3 regions of the Luteipulveratus mongoliensis genome follow, and region 2 is predicted to be linked to each of the others. Evidence: predicted binding sites of a transcription regulator. Region 2 holds the regulator's gene; each other region holds the start of a gene.

Region 1 (5,618 bases), 190 kb from region 2:
ATCTCGTCGGCGACCCTCGCGAAGGCGTACAGCGCGTGGACATGCGGTCGGCGGTCGCGGGGCAGCAGTCGGGTCGCCAGGTAGAACGTCCGGCCGTATCGGCGATGGATCGCACGGCAGCAGGCGTACGCCGCCTCGAGACCTGGTGCGGACATGTCGGGTTCAGCGCCAGGCGCGTGAGCGATAGGAAGGGTCACGGCCGACGAGACGCTCGGCCGCGAGGCGACCACTGATCAGCACCATGGGCACCCCGATGCCTGGAGTCGTGCCCGAGCCGGCCAGCACGAGCCGTGAGCTGAGGCGGTTGGGGGTGCGGAACGGCCCGGTCTGCATGAACGTGTGAGCCGCGGACAGCGGTGTCCCGTCAGCGAATCCACGACGGCGCCAGTCGTCAGGTGTGATCAGCTCCTCGACCTCGAACGACCCGCTCAGATCACCCATGCCGGCTGCGGCCAGGTGATGAAGCATGTGCTCGCGATAAGGCGCGCGGAGCCGTCGCCAGTCGAGGGGGTGCTGGTGGCGCAGGTGCGGCGTGGGGAACAGCGCATAGAGGACATCTCCGCCGGCCGGTGCGATCGACGGGTCCGTACGCGTAGGCACCGAGACGAGGAACGAAGGGTCCCGCATCGGGCGACCTTCGGCGAGATCGACGAACACTTCGTCCCAGGCGCGGCCGAGGTGGATCGTGTGATGCGCCTCGACCGGCAGGCGATGGTCGACGCCGGCGGCGAGCACCACGCAGCTGGGCGACATCTGTCGTCGGCGCCTCAGCGTCCGACTGGTGTGGTCGCCGAGAAGCGTTGCTGCTGCTTCGGGTTCGCACGTCAGCACGACCGAGTCGTAGCGGTCGGAGCGGCCGTCGGCGTCGGTCACCAGCACGTCTCGTGTGTCCTCGCGCACCGACGAAACGGTTGTGCCATAACGGATCTCGACGCCATGACTCTCGAGGGCGGTGGCCATCGCCGTCGGCACCGCGTTGATGCCACCGACCGGATAGACCACGCCCTCGATGAGATCCATCGCGGTGATGACGGCGAACAGACCCAGCGCGGACGAGGGCGCGACTCCGGCGTACATCGCTTGGAAGCCGAACGCACGCCGCAGCCGCTCGTCCTCGAAGAAGCTCGCCATGACCTTCGCGAGACGCGAGAACCCCCGTAGCCGAACGATGTCCAGCAGCGGTCGGTTCACGAGTGACAGCGGGGAGTCGAGGTTGCGGTCGATGAAGTGAGGGAGCTCGGCACGGTAGATCGCGCGCAGGTGCGCCACCAGGCGCAGGTAGCCGTCGGCGTCGCGTGGCCCGGAGAACGCGCGAACCCGCTCGGCCATCACCTCGACATCCGTGGTCAGCGCGAGAGTTGAGCCGTCGTGCATCCGTGCGACGTAGGCGGGGTCGACCGGCAGCAGCCGCAGGTGGTCGGAGAGCTCTTCGCCCAGCGCGGCGAAGCAGTCAGCGAGGACGTCGGGCAGCGTGATGACGGTCGGGCCGACGTCGAGGGAGAACCCGGCCCGGTTCGTACGCGCCGCCCGGCCGCCCGGCGCGGCAGCCGCTTCCAGCACGGTCACGTGGACACCTGCGGCGCGCAGGTGCATGGCCGCCGAAAGCCCGGCCAGCCCAGCGCCGATCACGGCGACCGAGCCGACCGGTGCGGCCGGTCCCGAGCTCACGAGGAGCGGGCAGTGGAGATCTCGACGAGGTCCTGGAGCACGGCACGGGCGTGCGGGTCGAGCCCAGGGGCCCGGGACAGGGCCTCTCGTGCGGAGTCCGCGAGATCGGTGATCAGCTCTTCGACCTGGTCGACCGCGCCCTGAGCGACGATCGTCTCGCGCAGCCAGATGATGTCCTGGTCGGACAGGTCCGGTTGCCCGAAGGCGTCCTCGAAGCGGTCGGTGTCCGCGGGCGAGAGCCCGTCGAGCGCGTACGCGATCAGCACGGTCCGCTTGCCCTCGCGCAGGTCGTCGCCGGCGGGCTTGCCGGTGGCCTCCGGATCGCCGAAGACGCCGAGCAGGTCGTCGCGCAGCTGGAACGCCTCACCGAGCGCCACGCCGTAGTCCGACAGCGCTGCGACGACGTCGTCCTCGGCTCCTGCGCAGAGCGCACCGATGAGCAGGGGCTGCTCGACGGTGTAGCGGGCGCTCTTGACGCGGGCAACGTGGCGGGCACGTTCGATGCGCTCCTGGGTGGTCGCGCCGTCCCAGCCCAGGGCCGCCTCGAGAACATCGAGGAACTGGCCGCCCATCAGCTGGATGCGCATGCTGTCGAAGGTGGACCGGCCGCGCGCCAGCTCGTGGGCGGGGAGCCCACTTGTGGCGTACATCTCATCGGTCCAGGTCAGGCACAGGTCGCCGGCGAGGATCGCGCCGGCCGCACCGAAACGGTCTGCGCTGCCCTGCCAGCCGCGTTCCTCGTGGAGCATCGCCATCCGGCGGTGCACGGCGGGACGGCCGCGACGGGTGTCACTGTCGTCCATCACGTCGTCATGGATGAGGGCGGCGGCCTGGAACATCTCCATGGCCGCTGCGGCGCGGACCAGCGCCTCGCTGTCGGGGCCGCCGACCGCGCGGTATCCCCAGTAGAAGAAGGCAGCGCGCAACCGCTTGCCGCCGCTGAGCAGGTCGATCGCCGCGGCCAGCAGATGGTCGGTGGCGGGGCCGACAGGGGCCAGCACCTGCTGCTGGGCCTTCAGCTGGGTGTCGACGGCAGCCTGCACGCGCGGGCGCAGTGAGTCGACGTCCAGGGGGCTGGGCAACGAAGGTCCTTCCGTCAGGTGTCGAGTCGAGCGTACGTGCCCGAATTATGTCTACGATCTCGGCATGTCTGTTAGTGCAGGTCGCCAGGTTCAGTCTGCTGCCACCTCGATCCCGCAGATGCTGGCTCATGAGGGCACGGCGTACAGCTTCGAGTTCTTCCCTCCCAAGGATGACGCCTCCGAGGCGGTGCTCTGGGAGTCGATCCGACGGATCGAGCGGATCCGGCCGTCCTTCGTGTCGGTGACCTACGGTGCGGGCGGCTCGACCCGCGACCGGACCGTGCGGATCACCGGCCGGATCGCCCGCGAGACGACTCTGGTCCCGATGGCCCATCTCACCTGCGTCGGATCGTCGGTCAGCGAGCTGCGACAGATCATCGGGGAGTACGCCGCTGCTGGCATCTCCAACGTCCTCGCCCTGCGGGGCGACCCGGCAGGCGGACTGGATGCGGAGTGGGTTGCCCACCCCGAGGGCCTGGACCACGCCGATGCCCTGGTGTCGCTGGTGCGATCGCTGGGCCGCTTCACCGTGGGCGTGGCTGCCTTCCCGGACAAGCACCCCGAGTCCAAGACGCTGGAGGAGGACGCGGAGGCCCTGGTGCGCAAGGCGGACGCCGGCGCGGAGTTCGCCATCACCCAGATGGTCACCGATGTCGACGCTTACCTGCGGTTGCGGGACATGGTCGTGGCGCGTGGACGTGAGCTGCCGATCGTGCCGGGGCTGATGCCGGTCACCCGCTATGGCCAGCTGCAGCGGATGACAGCGCTCAACGGTCAGCCGCTCGCGGATGAGGTCACCCGCCGGCTCGAGGCCGTCAAGGACGACGTGGACGCTGTCCGCGCGGAAGGCATCGCCATTGCGACCGAGCACGCGGCACGGCTGCGCGACGAGGGTGCCCCGGGGATCCACTTCATCACCATGAACCGCTCGACGGCGACGCTCGAGGTCTTCGACAACCTGCACTGAGCCTGGGCTCAGGCCACCTCGGCGGCCTGCCCGGCCGTGATCCGCAGCAGCTCCTCGTAGGTCGTGGCGAACACCGTGCGCGGATGGCCACCGGCGGCCCACACCTCGTCGTACCGACTCAGCGCGACGTCGACGACCGTGTCGAGCACCGTCCCATGACCGACCGGTGCGACCCCGCCGATGGCGAAGCCGGTGCACGCGCGGACAGCTTCGGCGTCCAGCAGTGCGACGTGGTCGAGGTCGAGCACCTCACTCAGCTTGACCAGGTCGACACGGTGCGCGCCCGAGGTGAGGACGAGAAGAGGACGGGACGTGCCGTCCAGATGGTGCGCCTCGAACAACAACGAGCTCGCGATCTGTCCGACCTGGACTCCGAGCGCCTCTGCTGCGGCGGCTGCGGTCCGCACGGGCTGGTCGAAGGCCAGCATCCGTCCCGTCGCGCCTTGTTCCTGCAGAGCGGCGCGGACCCGGAGCACGCCCGGGTGCCGGGTGAGCAGGCGGCTGTCGGTGGTCGGCGGCAGGGTCGGGCCAGACGAAGGGTCCGCCGCGAGGGGCGGCTGCTCTGACATGGCAGGACGGTAGCGGCAGGACCGCCTGGATGTCGGGATTTGCGGCCTCTGTGGTTGACGTGGCGTCAGCAGGGGGAGGTACTCTTCAATGGTTCGAACACGTGTTCGAATATGACGAGCTCCGACGACGGAGAGGGGACTGGCGATGATGTGCTGTCAGGACGAGATCGAGGTGCGGCTTCCTGATCGAGGCGACGTGAGCACCGGCGATCGTGCAGCGCCGTCGATGTTCGTCTGGCACGGACGTCTCTATGTGGTCCGCCAAGTGCTCAACAGCTGGTCCGAGCGCGTGCCCTGGTGGCGTTCGACCGTTCAACCGGACCCGCCGGTCGGGGCCGTGCCGGAGCGGGGAGACCACCGGGTGTGGCGAGTCGAGGCCAGCCCCGGTCGGGCGCTCGGCACGGCCACCTACGACCTCGCTTGCGTCCCGCCGCCGCCGTTGGCCGGACATCTGCGCCCGACCTGGACGCTCATCCGCGTCGCCGACTAGACACCTCGACCGCGACACCCGGAGGACTCATGAGCACCTCGCCCACCCGCACCACCACGACACGCCGACGCGAGCGCGACTCTGCAGCGCCTTTGCCGGCGCCGGTCGCCGGAGCCGTTCTGGACCTGGTCGACCGGGCCCGCACCGGTCTTCGCTCCGCCTGCCACGCCCAGGGCGCCGGCGAACGATTCATGCTGGCCCATCTCGGTGCGCTGCGCGCTGCTGCGGCGTTGCTCGCCGCACGGGGCCAGGCCGGGAGCCGGTCACGGCCGCGCAGCGTCTGGGAGACCGTGCCCCGCGTGGCGCCCGAGCTGACCGAGTGGGCCGCCTTCTTCGCCGACTCGGGGCGGCGTCGTCAGGCGATCGAACGCGGCAGCCTCGAGGTCAGCAGCCGAGACGCCGATGACCTCGTCCGACAGGCGGAGACCTTCCTCGAACTGGTGCTGGCCATCCTCGGACTCCCGGTGCAGGCGCCGGTTTCCACCGGAATGACGCCGTTGCTGCGTCCATGAGAAGTATTGGCACCTTCACGTCACGTCGCACGTTGACAGGGCGGGTCTGTGTTCATGCCGCACGTGAGCGACCCGGAGAAACATGTCGATCTGCAGAAGAGACCGGAGTGTTTCCCACCGCTGGCTACCGCGGCGTATTCTGGAGACCTATCCTGACCATCACGCGGCCAGGCCCTTCAGCCAGAGCCTGGCCAGAGGAGCACACCGTCGCGACAGCGCGCGGACCGTGGGAGGTGTCAAAGTTGCCGCTCTCCGAGCACGAGCAGCATTTGCTCGACCAGATGGAGCAGGCCCTCTACGACGAGGACCCCAAGTTCGCCTCCCACATGG
Region 2 (5,618 bases):
GGAAAGCCGAGATGGCCAGCAGCACCGGCACTGACGAGACCGTGGTCACGAAGATCGCATCGCGAGCGAGCACCTCGGCGCGGCCGTAGCGGGTGGCGTAGACGAAGATGTTCTGCGCGGTCGGCAGGCTCGCGACGATGACGGCCGCGAGGAGGTCCTTGCCACTCATCCCGAACGCGAGGCGCGCGATCGCCCACGCCGCCAGCGGCTGCACCGCGACCTTGAGCAGCGCCACTGTGGCGAGCTCGCCGGCCGAGCCGCCGGACAGCGGTCGCGGACCGAGTCGCAGCGAGACGCCGTACGCGAGAAGGGCTGCAGGCACAGCGATTCCGCCGATCATGGTGACCGGATCGATGACGATCGAGGGTGGATCCCACCCGGTCAGGGCGAGGGCGACACCGAGGAAGCAGCCGACGGTCACCGGATTGCGCGCCGGCTGCGAGAGGACTCGCATGATCGATGGACGCCGACCGGAAGTCAGGGTGTCCAAGAACGCGAAGGACAGCGGCGTCAGGACCAGCAGCTGCATGAGCAGAATCGGTGCGATCGCCGCTCCGCTGCCGAGCACGTACACCGCGATCGGCAGCCCGAGGTTGCCCGCGTTGACGTACGACGAGCACAAGACGCCCACCACGGTGTCGGCGCCGTCCCGGCGGAACACCAGCCGGGCCAGCACCAGATAGATCCCGCCCGCACAGACCACGCTGGCCAGTGCGACCACCAGACCTGCCGAGAACACCCGATGCAGATCTGCTTTCAGCAGCAGGGTGAACAGCAGGCACGGCGTCGCGACGAAGAACACCAGACGGGCGAGCATGAGCTGGCTGGCCTGGTCGAGCACACCGGTGTGGGCGAGGACGAAGCCGACGGCGATGACCGCCCCGATGACCCCAAATCCTTGGAGAACTCCCTGCATCCTGCGGTCAGCAGGTGGCGCGCGCGGCCTCGTGCAAGGCCTCGAGGGTGGCCTCGACCGCCGGAACCCGTTGCAGGTCAGGCGTGGTCACGGCCAGGACCGTACGACGGTTGGCCGGGTCGATCGGCATCGTCACCACGCCCGGGTTGCTCGCTGAGCGGAGGATCAGGTCTGGGACCAGAGCGACACCGAGGCCCTCGGCAACCAGTCCGAGAACCGCGACGTAGTCCTCGGTCTCGAAGGCGACCTCGGGCACGAACCCTTCGCGCGCAGCGAGCGAGAGCAGGTGGCCGCGACACCGAGGGCAGCCGGCGATCCACTGCTCGTCGGCCAGATCGGACAGCTTGGCCTTGCCCGCCACGGCGAGCGGATGCTTCTTGGACACCGCGAGACGGACCTCGTCGTCCAGGAGCTTGCGGATGGAGAAGGCCTCCAGGCCCTCTTCGCCACGGGGGAGATCGTCACCCTCGTAGGCGAACGCCACTGCGAGGTCGCACTCGCCGGCACGCAGCGCGGCAAGGGACTCCGGCGGCTCTGCCTCGGCGAAGGTCACCTGCACCTCCGGGAATCGCTCCTTGACCAGAGCGAGAGCACGAGGCACCAAGGTCGACGAGGAGGACGGGAAGGCCATCAGCCGTACGCGCCCGGCACGCAGCCCGGCGATGGCGGCGACCTCTGCCTCCGCAAGCTCGAGAGCGGACAGCACCGGTCCGGCATGCCGGGCAAGGATGTGACCGGCTTCGGTGAGGCGGACCGTACGGCCGAGTCGCTCGACCAGCACCGTGCCGGTGCGCTCCTCGAGTCGCCGCACCATCTGGGAGATGGCTGGCTGGGAGTAGCCCAGCGAGGCAGCTGCGGCGGTGAAGCTGCCCTCATCGGAGATCGCGCGCATCACGCGCAGGCCAGCAGCGTCAATCATGCCCGCCAGTATAAGTTGGTGTTATCGATATTGCCAACGCATCGCTGTCCGGTAATTCACGCTGGTCAGCGACCCGTAGCGCCGTGAGCAGGAGACGTCCCGGATACTGCTGGTGTGACTGAGGCGACGACTCGACCACCGGACGTCGACGCATCGACCTGGGACGAGCTGGTCAGGCTCGTCGCCGCGGGTGGGCTGTCCGTGCTGACCGGCGCCGGCCTGTCCACCGAGTCGGGCATCCCTGACTACCGCGGTCCCGACGGTGAACGCCGCATCACGCCGATGACGGCCACCGAGCTGTTGGCCTCGCCGGAGGCCCGACAGCGCTACTGGGCGCGCAGCTACGTCGGCTGGCGACGCTTTGAAGGCGCGCGACCCAACGTCGGTCATCAGGTCGTGGCTCGGCTGCAGGCCCGAGGTCTGCTCGGCACCGTCATCACTCAGAACGTCGACGGGCTGCATCAGCAGGCCGGCTCGGTCGACGTGCTCGAGCTGCACGGCTCGCTCTCGCACGTCGTCTGCATGCAGTGCGGCGAACGCTACGACCGCGAGGTCATCGACGAGCGGCTGACCCAGGCGAATCCGACCTTCGATCGCGAGGTCGGCGGTGAGATCCGACCGGATGGTGACGTCGTACTCCCTGACGAGCTGGTCTCGACCTTTCGCGTCGCGACCTGCGTCGTGTGTGGTTCGGACAAGCTCAAGCCGGACGTGGTGATGTTCGGGGAGGCCGTGCCAAAACCGTTGGTGGAGAAGTGTTTTGGTGTGGTCGAGCAGTCGGATGGCCTGCTTGTCCTCGGGTCTTCGCTCATGGTGATGTCGGGCTATCGGTTCGTACGACGTGCGTCTCGCCTCGGCCTGCCGGTCGCGGTTCTCACCCGCGGTCGTACGCGCGGGGAAGCCGAGACCACGATCAAGATCGAGACTCCCTTGGGAGAGACGCTGACCCATCTCGAGCAGGCACTTCCTCAGTAGTCATCGGCATCCCGCGAGATGGAGAGCGGGAGGCCGATGACAGCTGGTCAGACCACCCTGCGCAGGACGGCGGTGACCTTGCCGAGGATGGTGGCCTCATCGCCGTCGATCGGCTCGTAGGCCTCGTTGTGGGGCATCAGCCACACCTTGCCTCGGGTGCGCTTGAACGTCTTGACGGTCGCCTCGTTGTCGAGCATCGCTGCGACGATGTCACCGTTCTCCGCGGTCTGCTGCTGGTGAACGACGACCCAGTCGCCGTCGCAGATCGCCGCATCGACCATCGAGTCGCCGACCACCTTCAGCAGGAACAGGTCGCCCTCGCCGACGATCTGCCGGGGGAGTGGGAAGACATCCTCGACGACCTCCTCGGCCAGGATCGGGCCGCCCGCTGCGATCCGTCCCACGACGGGGATGTAGGACGGCTCGGGGCGCTCGTCGTTGATGCCGGTCTCGTCGATGCCGGACTCGGCAGCTGCGCTGACCGGACCGCCGCGGTAGCCGCGGTCGCGCTTGCCCATGTCGGGTGACACGACCTCCATCGCCCGGGGGCGCATCGGGTCACGCCGCAGGTAGCCCTTGCGCTCCAGCATGGACAGCTGGTGCGCGACGGAGCTCGGAGACGTGAGGCCGACCGCCTCGCCGATCTCCCGCATGCTCGGCGGGTAGCCGCGGCGGTCGATCGAGTTGCGGATGACGTCCAGCACCTTCCGCTGACGCGTGGTCAGCGCGTGGCTGTCGGGCTCCGGCAGCTCGTGGATCTTGGCCATCTGGTGGTCCTCGTTCCCCGTCTTAGCGCGGCCAGAGCACCGTCGCGCAAGGCGATGTCAGTGGTCGCTGGTTGAGTCTCGATCTGTGAGCCAAGCCTATGAACTTCGGACACAGTTCTCAAACACCTGTACGACGCATGTCGCGGGTGGCGGAGCTGGCGGACGTTCGCGGTTGGTCTCGACTTCATCGAACACCCGTGCTATACATCGTACAAGCGTTCCATCGCACATGTGTTCGGATCAGCACAGCAGAGGTTGGAGGAGATCATGAGCGCGGTCATCGCCTGGGAGCATCCGCAGAGCTCGACGCCCACCGTGCGTCGGCGCCACCTGACGGTGGTGCCCGATCCCGAGCCGGTGATGAGCAGGGCGAGGGGGCCGCGCCTTCGGCTGACGCCGCGCGGTCGCCTGATGCTCCTGCTGGCGGGAGCGCTGGCCGTGCTGGGTCTGGTCACAGCCTCCGTCGCCGCGGCGTCCTCGCCTTCCACCCCACCGACTCGGGTGGTGACGGTTGAGCCGGGTGCCACGCTGAGTGAGATCGCGCAGGCTGAGCTTCCTGGACTGCCGGTCCACGAGGGAGTGGCCAGGTTGCAGCTCGCTAACCGACTGAGCTCTCTCCAGGTGAGCGCCGGCCAGCGGCTGGTGATCCCGCAGGGCTGACTTCGCACCACGCGTCGTGACGGCCGGGCCATCCACCGCGTGGTGGACGGCCCGGCCGTGGCGCGTTCGATGGTGGTGCGGCGTGGGTGGCGACCGGTACCACCGATCGCCGCGCGACACGCCGGATTCGGACATTGCGACACGCCCACCGCAGGTCCCTGACCTGCAGTGATCTGACTGCTGGACAACCCAAGGCCGACGGATCTTGCACCTGGGCGCCAGGCGTCTTACGATCCCTATATCTAGTAGTTACACCGCTGTAAGTCGTCCACATATAGTCCCCAGGTCATCCACCGGATACCCACAGGTTTATCCACAGGAAGACGCGGAGGGACACCGTCAGAGCACCGTCTCCGGGCATTCCTATGCCCATTTCGGTGTTGACCATGACGGGTGAGGGCGGCGTACGACGTATGTGGAGAGGAGCCGCCATGCACTGCCCGTTCTGCCGTCACAACGACAGTCGAGTGGTCGACAGCCGCACCAACGAGGACGGCACCTGCATCAAGCGGCGGCGACAGTGTCCGAGCTGCGGCAAGCGGTTCTCCACGATGGAGAACGCCAGCCTGACCGTGGTCAAGCGGTCCGGCGCCAGTGAGCCGTTCAGCCGGGGCAAGGTGATCAGCGGCGTACGCAAGGCCTGTCAGGGGCGACCGGTGAGCGATGACGACGTCGCGCTCCTGGCCCAGCAGGTGGAGGAGTCGATCCGGGCCAAGGGTGTCGCGGAGATCGACGCGCACGACGTCGGCCTGGAGATCCTCGGCCCACTCCGGCTGCTGGACGAGGTCGCCTACCTGAGATTCGCCAGCGTCTACCAGGCCTTTGAGTCCCTCGAGGACTTCGAGGCCGCGATCACGCTGCTGCGGGTGGAGTCCGACACCGAGCACGGACCCGAAGACATCACGACCACTGTCAGTGGTCAGCGAGACGATCAGTGAAGAACGAGAGAGGGAGAGTCGCCATGACGGAGACGACGCGCGCGCAGTCACAGGCTCGTCGCAAGAGCAAGGGTGTAAAGGTCGAGCGGATCTACACCACGCCCGGCGTGCACCCCTATGACGAGGTGACCTGGGAGTCGCGTGATGTCGTCCAGCAGAACTGGAAGACCGGCGAGACGATCTTCGAGCAGCGCGGTGTCGAGTTCCCCGACTTCTGGTCGCTGAACGCCTCCACCATCGTCACGACCAAGTACTTCCGCGGCGCACTGGGCACGGACGTCCGCGAGAAGAGCCTCAAGCAGCTCATCGACCGCGTGGTGCTGACCTACGTCAAGGCCGGCAAAGACTTCGGCTACTTCCGCAGCGACGAGGACGCGGAGCTCTTCGAGCACGAGCTGACGTGGACGCTGCTGCACCAGGTGTTCGCGTTCAACTCACCGGTC
Region 3 (5,618 bases), 550 kb from region 2:
TATAAGGGACCGCGGTGGACCCGTTGCCGTGTGACCCGTTCTGACCAAGGACCTCTGGAGCGGGCGCGTAGTCATCCACGGAAGTGGTGGGGACGGTGTAGTCAGTAGTCATCTCACACTCCGAAGATGATGAGGTGGGCCAGGCCGGCGACGATTCCGAGCACCGCGCCGTGCAGGATCAACAACCATTCGTCCTCTTTGATCGCCGAGCGCAGCATCTCGGCGAAGTCGTGCGAGCTCATCGCCCGAGTCTTCTCCGCGACGAGCTCACGAATCTTGCCGCTCTGCCGGTCGTTGAACTCTTCGTCCAGCAATGAGGTGCTCGCGAGGTCGGTGGCCTCGGCGACAGCGAAGCGGGACATCGTGTCGTACGCCTCGCGACCGATCGCGGCGCGGACCGGGACCTTCGCCACTCCGACAGCCGAGTCGACCACGGGTCGCATGAGGTTCTCGATCATCTTGTGGGTTCGGTCGCCACGAGGCCCGTTGAACAGCTCGTAGCCGATGTTGGTCAGCGTCACGATGCGCTCGGAGATGATGCGGGCCCAGACGTCGGCCACCTGGTCCTGGCGCCGGATGAACAACCCCTGGAACTTGAACGGGCCGATGCCACGTGGTTTGACCGGTTGGAAGATGACGGCGATGGCGAGCCAGTTGGTGACGTAGCCGATGACCGCGCCGCAGACGGGCAGCAGCCACCAGATCGGGAACGCGGCGACGAGGAACATCAGCGGGATACCGAGGATGAACCCGAAGACGAAGCCGAAGTGGACGATCAGCCGGAGGTCGCGCTTGCCCATCTCCTGGAAGATGATGTTGGCCAGCCGCGGGTCCTCCTCCATGTAGCCGATCACCATCAGCTTCACGTCCAGGAGCTGATCGATGTTGAGCCCGATCTCCTGGGTGAGGTCGTAGATCAGCTTGGGCAGCCGCTGCTCGATGCGGGCCTTGATCATCGCCCGCATGCTCGGCGGCACGTTGGCCCAGAGGGTCGGGTAGTAGGTCCGCATGATGCGGTCGACGATGCGATCGATCTCGGGCTTGGAGGTCCGCAGGATGTGGTCGGCGATCGCGTCCGGATCGAGCTGTTCGTAGAACTCGGTCGTCGTGCCGAGCTTGGTCAAGCCCTTGTCGACGGCGATGCTGCCCATCTTCGCGGCCCTCGACGGGATGATCCCTTGCCAGCCGAACTTGCCTTTGGTGAGCCCGACCGGGACCTCCAGCACCTTGCGCGGCAGGAACTGCGCAGCTGTCTTCATACCCGGGATGCGGATGCCCTTGAACTGGATCGGGTAGAAGAGCATGAGCACGCCGGTCCAGTTGGTGATCCAGCCGATGATCCCGGTGAAGAGGGGCACCGACAGGTGCATGACCAGGCCCTCCGCATGGACCAACGGGATGACCGATGCAGGTTCCACTCGTTGCCCTCCAGTCGCGTAGGCACAAGGCTTCCTTGCCTCGTGTACGTCGGCTCCTGCTTCGGGACCCTAGACCGACACGGGTGCTCAGAACAGAGATCGGCGTGATCTATTTCACAAAATGGGCACTTTTGTAAAGTCACGCGTCGGACCGACTCGCTCTCCTCGACGCGCCTGCCATTAGCCTCGCCCCATGATTTCGCCGCTGGTCGGGGTCCTTGCGGTGCAAGGAGACGTACGCGAGCACGTTCGTGCGCTCGAGGAAGCGGGAGCCCGCGCGATCGGCGTACGCCGGCCGGAGGAGATCTCCCAGCTCGACGGGTTGGTGCTGCCAGGCGGAGAGTCGACGACCATCGACAAGCTGCTGCGCACCTTCGACCTCCAGCAGCCGCTCCGGGAGCGGATCGCTGACGGTCTGCCGGTCTACGGATCCTGCGCGGGCATGATCCTGCTCGCCGACCAGGTGAAGGACGGCCGGCCTGATCAGCAGACCCTGGGTGGTCTCGATGTCACGGTGCGGCGCAACGCGTTCGGTCGCCAGGTCGACTCGTTCGAGACCGACCTGGAGATGACTGGTATCGAGGGCGGCCCGGTGCACGCGGTCTTCATCCGCGCACCGTGGGTCGAGGCGATCGGGCCGGATGTCCGGGTGCTGGCCACCGTGCCCGACGGACCGGCAGCAGGACGTGTCGTCGCCGTACAGCAGGGTGCGCTGCTCGCGACGTCCTTCCACCCCGAGGTGACGGGCGACCACCGAATCCATCGCTACTTCGTCACTCAGACTTTGCGCACCTGACGCGCCACGGACGTTCCGCAACGGATGACTGGGACCACCCCGTCCTTCATGCCCAAGGAGCGCCCCGTGTCTCTCCCACAGCTCAGTCGTCGCCAGCTGCTTGGTCTCACCGGTGCCACCGGACTGGCCGCAGCCACGACGCTCACCACCACCTCGAGCCCTGCCCGGGCTCTGGTCGGCTCGGACAACCCCTTCACTCTCGGTGTCGCGAGCGGCGACCCTGAGCCCGACGGTGTCGTCCTCTGGACCCGACTCGCGCCGCAGCCCTTGGCTCTCGACGGCCGCGGCGGCATGTCCGACCGCCCGGTCGTCGTGCAGTGGGAGATCGCGACCGACCCCTCGTTCGGCGCCCACAGCATCGCCCGCCGTGGTTCTGAGATCGCACGTCCATCGCTCGCACACTCGGTCCACGCCGAGGTCCACGGCCTGCGGCCGGATCGCGTGTACTGGTACCGGTTCCGCGCCGGCCACAGCATCAGCCCGGCCGGCCGCACCCGGACCGCGCCGGCGTACAACGCTCGACTGAACGAGCTGCGTTTCGCGTTCACCAGCTGCTCGAACCTGCCCGCGGGCTACTTCACGGCATATCGCCACATGGCACAGGACGACCTCGACCTGGTCATGCATCTCGGTGACTACGTCTATGAAGGTCCGGGCGTGAGCACGATTCCCGGACGGTCGCACACCTCCGGGGCCGAGATGTTCGACCTGCCGGGCTACCGCCTGCGCTACTCCCAGTACAAGAACGACCCAGACCTGCAGGCTGCGCACGCCGCCGCGCCGTGGATCGTCACGCCGGACGACCACGAGGTCGAGAACAACTACGCAGGCGCGATCTCCGAGCTCGACAAGGAGCCCGACCAGGACCCGGCGATCTTCCTGAAGCGGCGCGCGGCGGCGTACCAGGCGTACTACGAGCACCAACCCGTCCGGCGCCGGTCCATCCCCAAGGGTGCAGACATGCAGCTGTACCGCCGGCTGCGCTACGGCCGGCTCGCCGACTTCAACGTGCTGGACACCCGGCAGTACCGCGACGACCAGATCGAGGGCTGCGCCCAGCCCTGCACCGAGCGATACCAGCCCGGCCGCACCATGCTCGGTGCGCAGCAAGAGCGCTGGCTGCTCAGCGGACTCTCGGCGTCGCGGTCGACCTGGAAGGTCGTGGGCAACCAGGTCGTGACGTTCGACGCCGACGGCAAGAGCGGCGCGGGCGAGAGCTACGGGATGGACAACTGGATGGGCTACGCGAACGCACGCCAGCGCTGGTACGACAGCCTCCATCAGCACGGCGTGCAGAACACCGTCGTCGTCACCGGCGACGCCCACCGCAGCGCTGTCGCCGACCTCAAGCTGGACTTCCGTGACCAGGCATCGCCCACCGTCGGCGTCGAGCTGCTCGGCACGTCCATCACCTCGGGCGGTGACGGCAAGGACATGGACGGGACCGGTACGACCTGGCTCGCCGAGAACCCGCACCTGAAGTTCGCGAACTCGCAGCGCGGCTACCAGCGCTGCGTGCTGACGCCCACGGAGTGGCGTACGGACTACCGCGTGGTCGACAAGGTGACGACGCCCGGCGGGGTCATCAGCACCCGCGGCGAGATCTACATCGAGGCCGGTCGGCCAGGGGTCGCGGACGTCGTCCGCCACTGACCGCGAGGTCCATGGCACACCATCGCTAGGATCGTGCGGTGCCCGCAGGGTCGCGGGTACCGCACGCGATGGACCAAGGACAGGTGAAGAGGCACATATGAGCGGTCACTCCAAATGGGCGACGACAAAGCACAAGAAGGCTGCGATCGACGCCAAGCGGGGCAAGCTCTTCGCCAAGCTGATCAAGAACATCGAGGTCGCCGCACGACAGGGTGGCGGTGACGCGGTCGGCAACCCGACGCTGTTCGATGCGATTCAGAAGGCCAAGAAGTCTTCCGTCCCCAACGACAACATCGACCGCGCGGTCAAGCGTGGATCAGGCGCTGAGGCCGGCGGGGCCGAGTACCTCGCGCTGACCTACGAGGGCTACGCGCCCGGTGGTGTCGCGCTGCTCATCGAGTGCCTCACGGACAACAAGAACCGCGCCGTGGCCGAGGTCCGCACCGCCCTGCAGAAGAACGGCGGGTCGATGGCCGAGAGCGGCTCGGTCGCCTACCTCTTCGGTCGCAAGGGCGTCGTGATCGTGCCCAAGGCACAGAACGACTCCGAGGACGCCACCGAGGACTCCCTGCTCGAGGTCGTCCTCGACGCGGGCGCCGAGGACGTCAACGATCTGGGCGAATCGTTCGAGATCGTGTCCGAGGCAGGGGACTTCGTGACCGTACGCGAGTCTCTGCAAGGTGCCGGCATCGACTACGACTCGGCTGAGGCTTCCTGGTTGCCGAGCGTCGAGGTGCCCCTCGACAAGGACGGCGCCAAGAAGATGTTCCGCATCATCGAGGCGCTCGAGGACAGCGACGACGTCCAGAACGTCTACGCCAACGGCGACGTCTCCGACGACGTGCTGGCCGAGCTGGACGCCGAGGACTAGCCAGGCCCTGACACGCGCGGCTGTCCTGCACGGATCGTGCGGGTCGGCGCGATAGCGTCTGACACGAGCCGAACATCTGTTCGGTCATCCTGGTGTGAGGAGTCCCGGTGCGTGTCCTGGGTGTCGATCCTGGTCTGACCCGATGCGGCGTCGGTGTCGTCGAAGGCGGGATCGGCCAGCCGTTGCGGCTGATCGCCGTGGGCGTCATCCGTACGCCGGTGGATGACGAACCGGCTCAGCGCCTGTTCGCGCTGCAGACCGAGCTCGAGCAGTGGGTGGACGCCCACCAGCCCGACGCCGTGGCGGTCGAGCGGGTGTTCGCCAAGGCCAACATCAAGGGGATCATGGGCACTGCTCAGGCCTCCGCCGTGCCGATGCTTGCCGCTGCCCGTCGCGGGCTGCCGCTGGCGATGCACACACCGTCCGAGATCAAGGCCGCCGTCACCGGCAACGGGCGCGCGGACAAGGCCCAGGTCACCAGCATGGTCACGCGCATCCTGCGGCTCGAGGTTGCACCCCGGCCTGCGGACGCGGCCGACGCGCTGGCGTTGGCGATCTGTCACGTCTGGCGTGGGGGAGCGCAGGACCGCATCGCCCAGGCGGTGGCCCAGCAGAAGGCACGCGCTGGAGCGCGTCGATGATCGCGAGTCTGCGCGGAGCCGTCGCCTCGGTCGGGCTCGACCACGTCGTGCTCGAAGTGGGGGGAGTCGGGATGCTCGTCCACACGACACCAGCGACCGCCGCGTCACTGCGTCACGGGCAGGACGCGCAGCTGTCGACCTCGCTCGTCGTCCGCGAGGACTCCCTCACCTTGTTCGGGTTCGCGGACGTCGCCGAGCGGGATCTGTTCGAGCAGGTGCAGACCGTCAGCGGTGTCGGT

Evidence for each region. The regulator LexA, encoded in region 2, represses DNA repair genes until DNA is damaged. The targets are predictions, from matches to a motif close to TCGAACANNTGTTCGA.
Region 1: VV02_RS16720 (DUF6504 family protein) is a predicted target of LexA. The motif match lies at 4,380-4,395, and genes of this name have one in related genera.
Region 3: ruvC (crossover junction endodeoxyribonuclease RuvC) is a predicted target of LexA. The motif match lies at 4,807-4,822, and genes of this name have one in related genera.

The regions. Positions count from the first base shown of each region.
Region 1 is NZ_CP011112.1:3,526,004-3,531,621, reverse strand. It holds gene VV02_RS16745 (phytoene/squalene synthase family protein) at 1-155, opposite strand, end outside; gene VV02_RS16740 (phytoene desaturase family protein) at 163-1,668, opposite strand; gene VV02_RS16735 (polyprenyl synthetase family protein) at 1,665-2,750, opposite strand; gene VV02_RS16730 (methylenetetrahydrofolate reductase) at 2,815-3,717, shown strand; gene VV02_RS16725 (YbaK/EbsC family protein) at 3,726-4,286, opposite strand; gene VV02_RS16720 (DUF6504 family protein) at 4,432-4,776, shown strand; gene VV02_RS16715 (SAV_6107 family HEPN domain-containing protein) at 4,806-5,288, shown strand; gene VV02_RS16710 (DUF3040 domain-containing protein) at 5,522-5,618, shown strand, end outside.
Region 2 is NZ_CP011112.1:3,714,291-3,719,908, reverse strand. It holds gene VV02_RS17660 (AEC family transporter) at 1-916, opposite strand, end outside; gene VV02_RS17655 (LysR family transcriptional regulator) at 924-1,835, opposite strand; gene VV02_RS17650 (NAD-dependent protein deacetylase) at 1,950-2,810, shown strand; gene lexA (transcriptional repressor LexA) at 2,858-3,577, opposite strand; gene VV02_RS17640 (LysM peptidoglycan-binding domain-containing protein) at 3,845-4,237, shown strand; gene nrdR (transcriptional regulator NrdR) at 4,669-5,175, shown strand; gene VV02_RS17630 (vitamin B12-dependent ribonucleotide reductase) at 5,199-5,618, shown strand, end outside.
Region 3 is NZ_CP011112.1:3,162,353-3,167,970, forward strand. It holds gene VV02_RS15045 (Abi-alpha family protein) at 1-112, opposite strand, end outside; gene VV02_RS15050 (DUF445 domain-containing protein) at 114-1,418, opposite strand; gene pdxT (pyridoxal 5'-phosphate synthase glutaminase subunit PdxT) at 1,612-2,214, shown strand; gene VV02_RS15060 (alkaline phosphatase D family protein) at 2,281-3,867, shown strand; gene VV02_RS15065 (YebC/PmpR family DNA-binding transcriptional regulator) at 3,965-4,738, shown strand; gene ruvC (crossover junction endodeoxyribonuclease RuvC) at 4,846-5,379, shown strand; gene ruvA (Holliday junction branch migration protein RuvA) at 5,376-5,618, shown strand, end outside.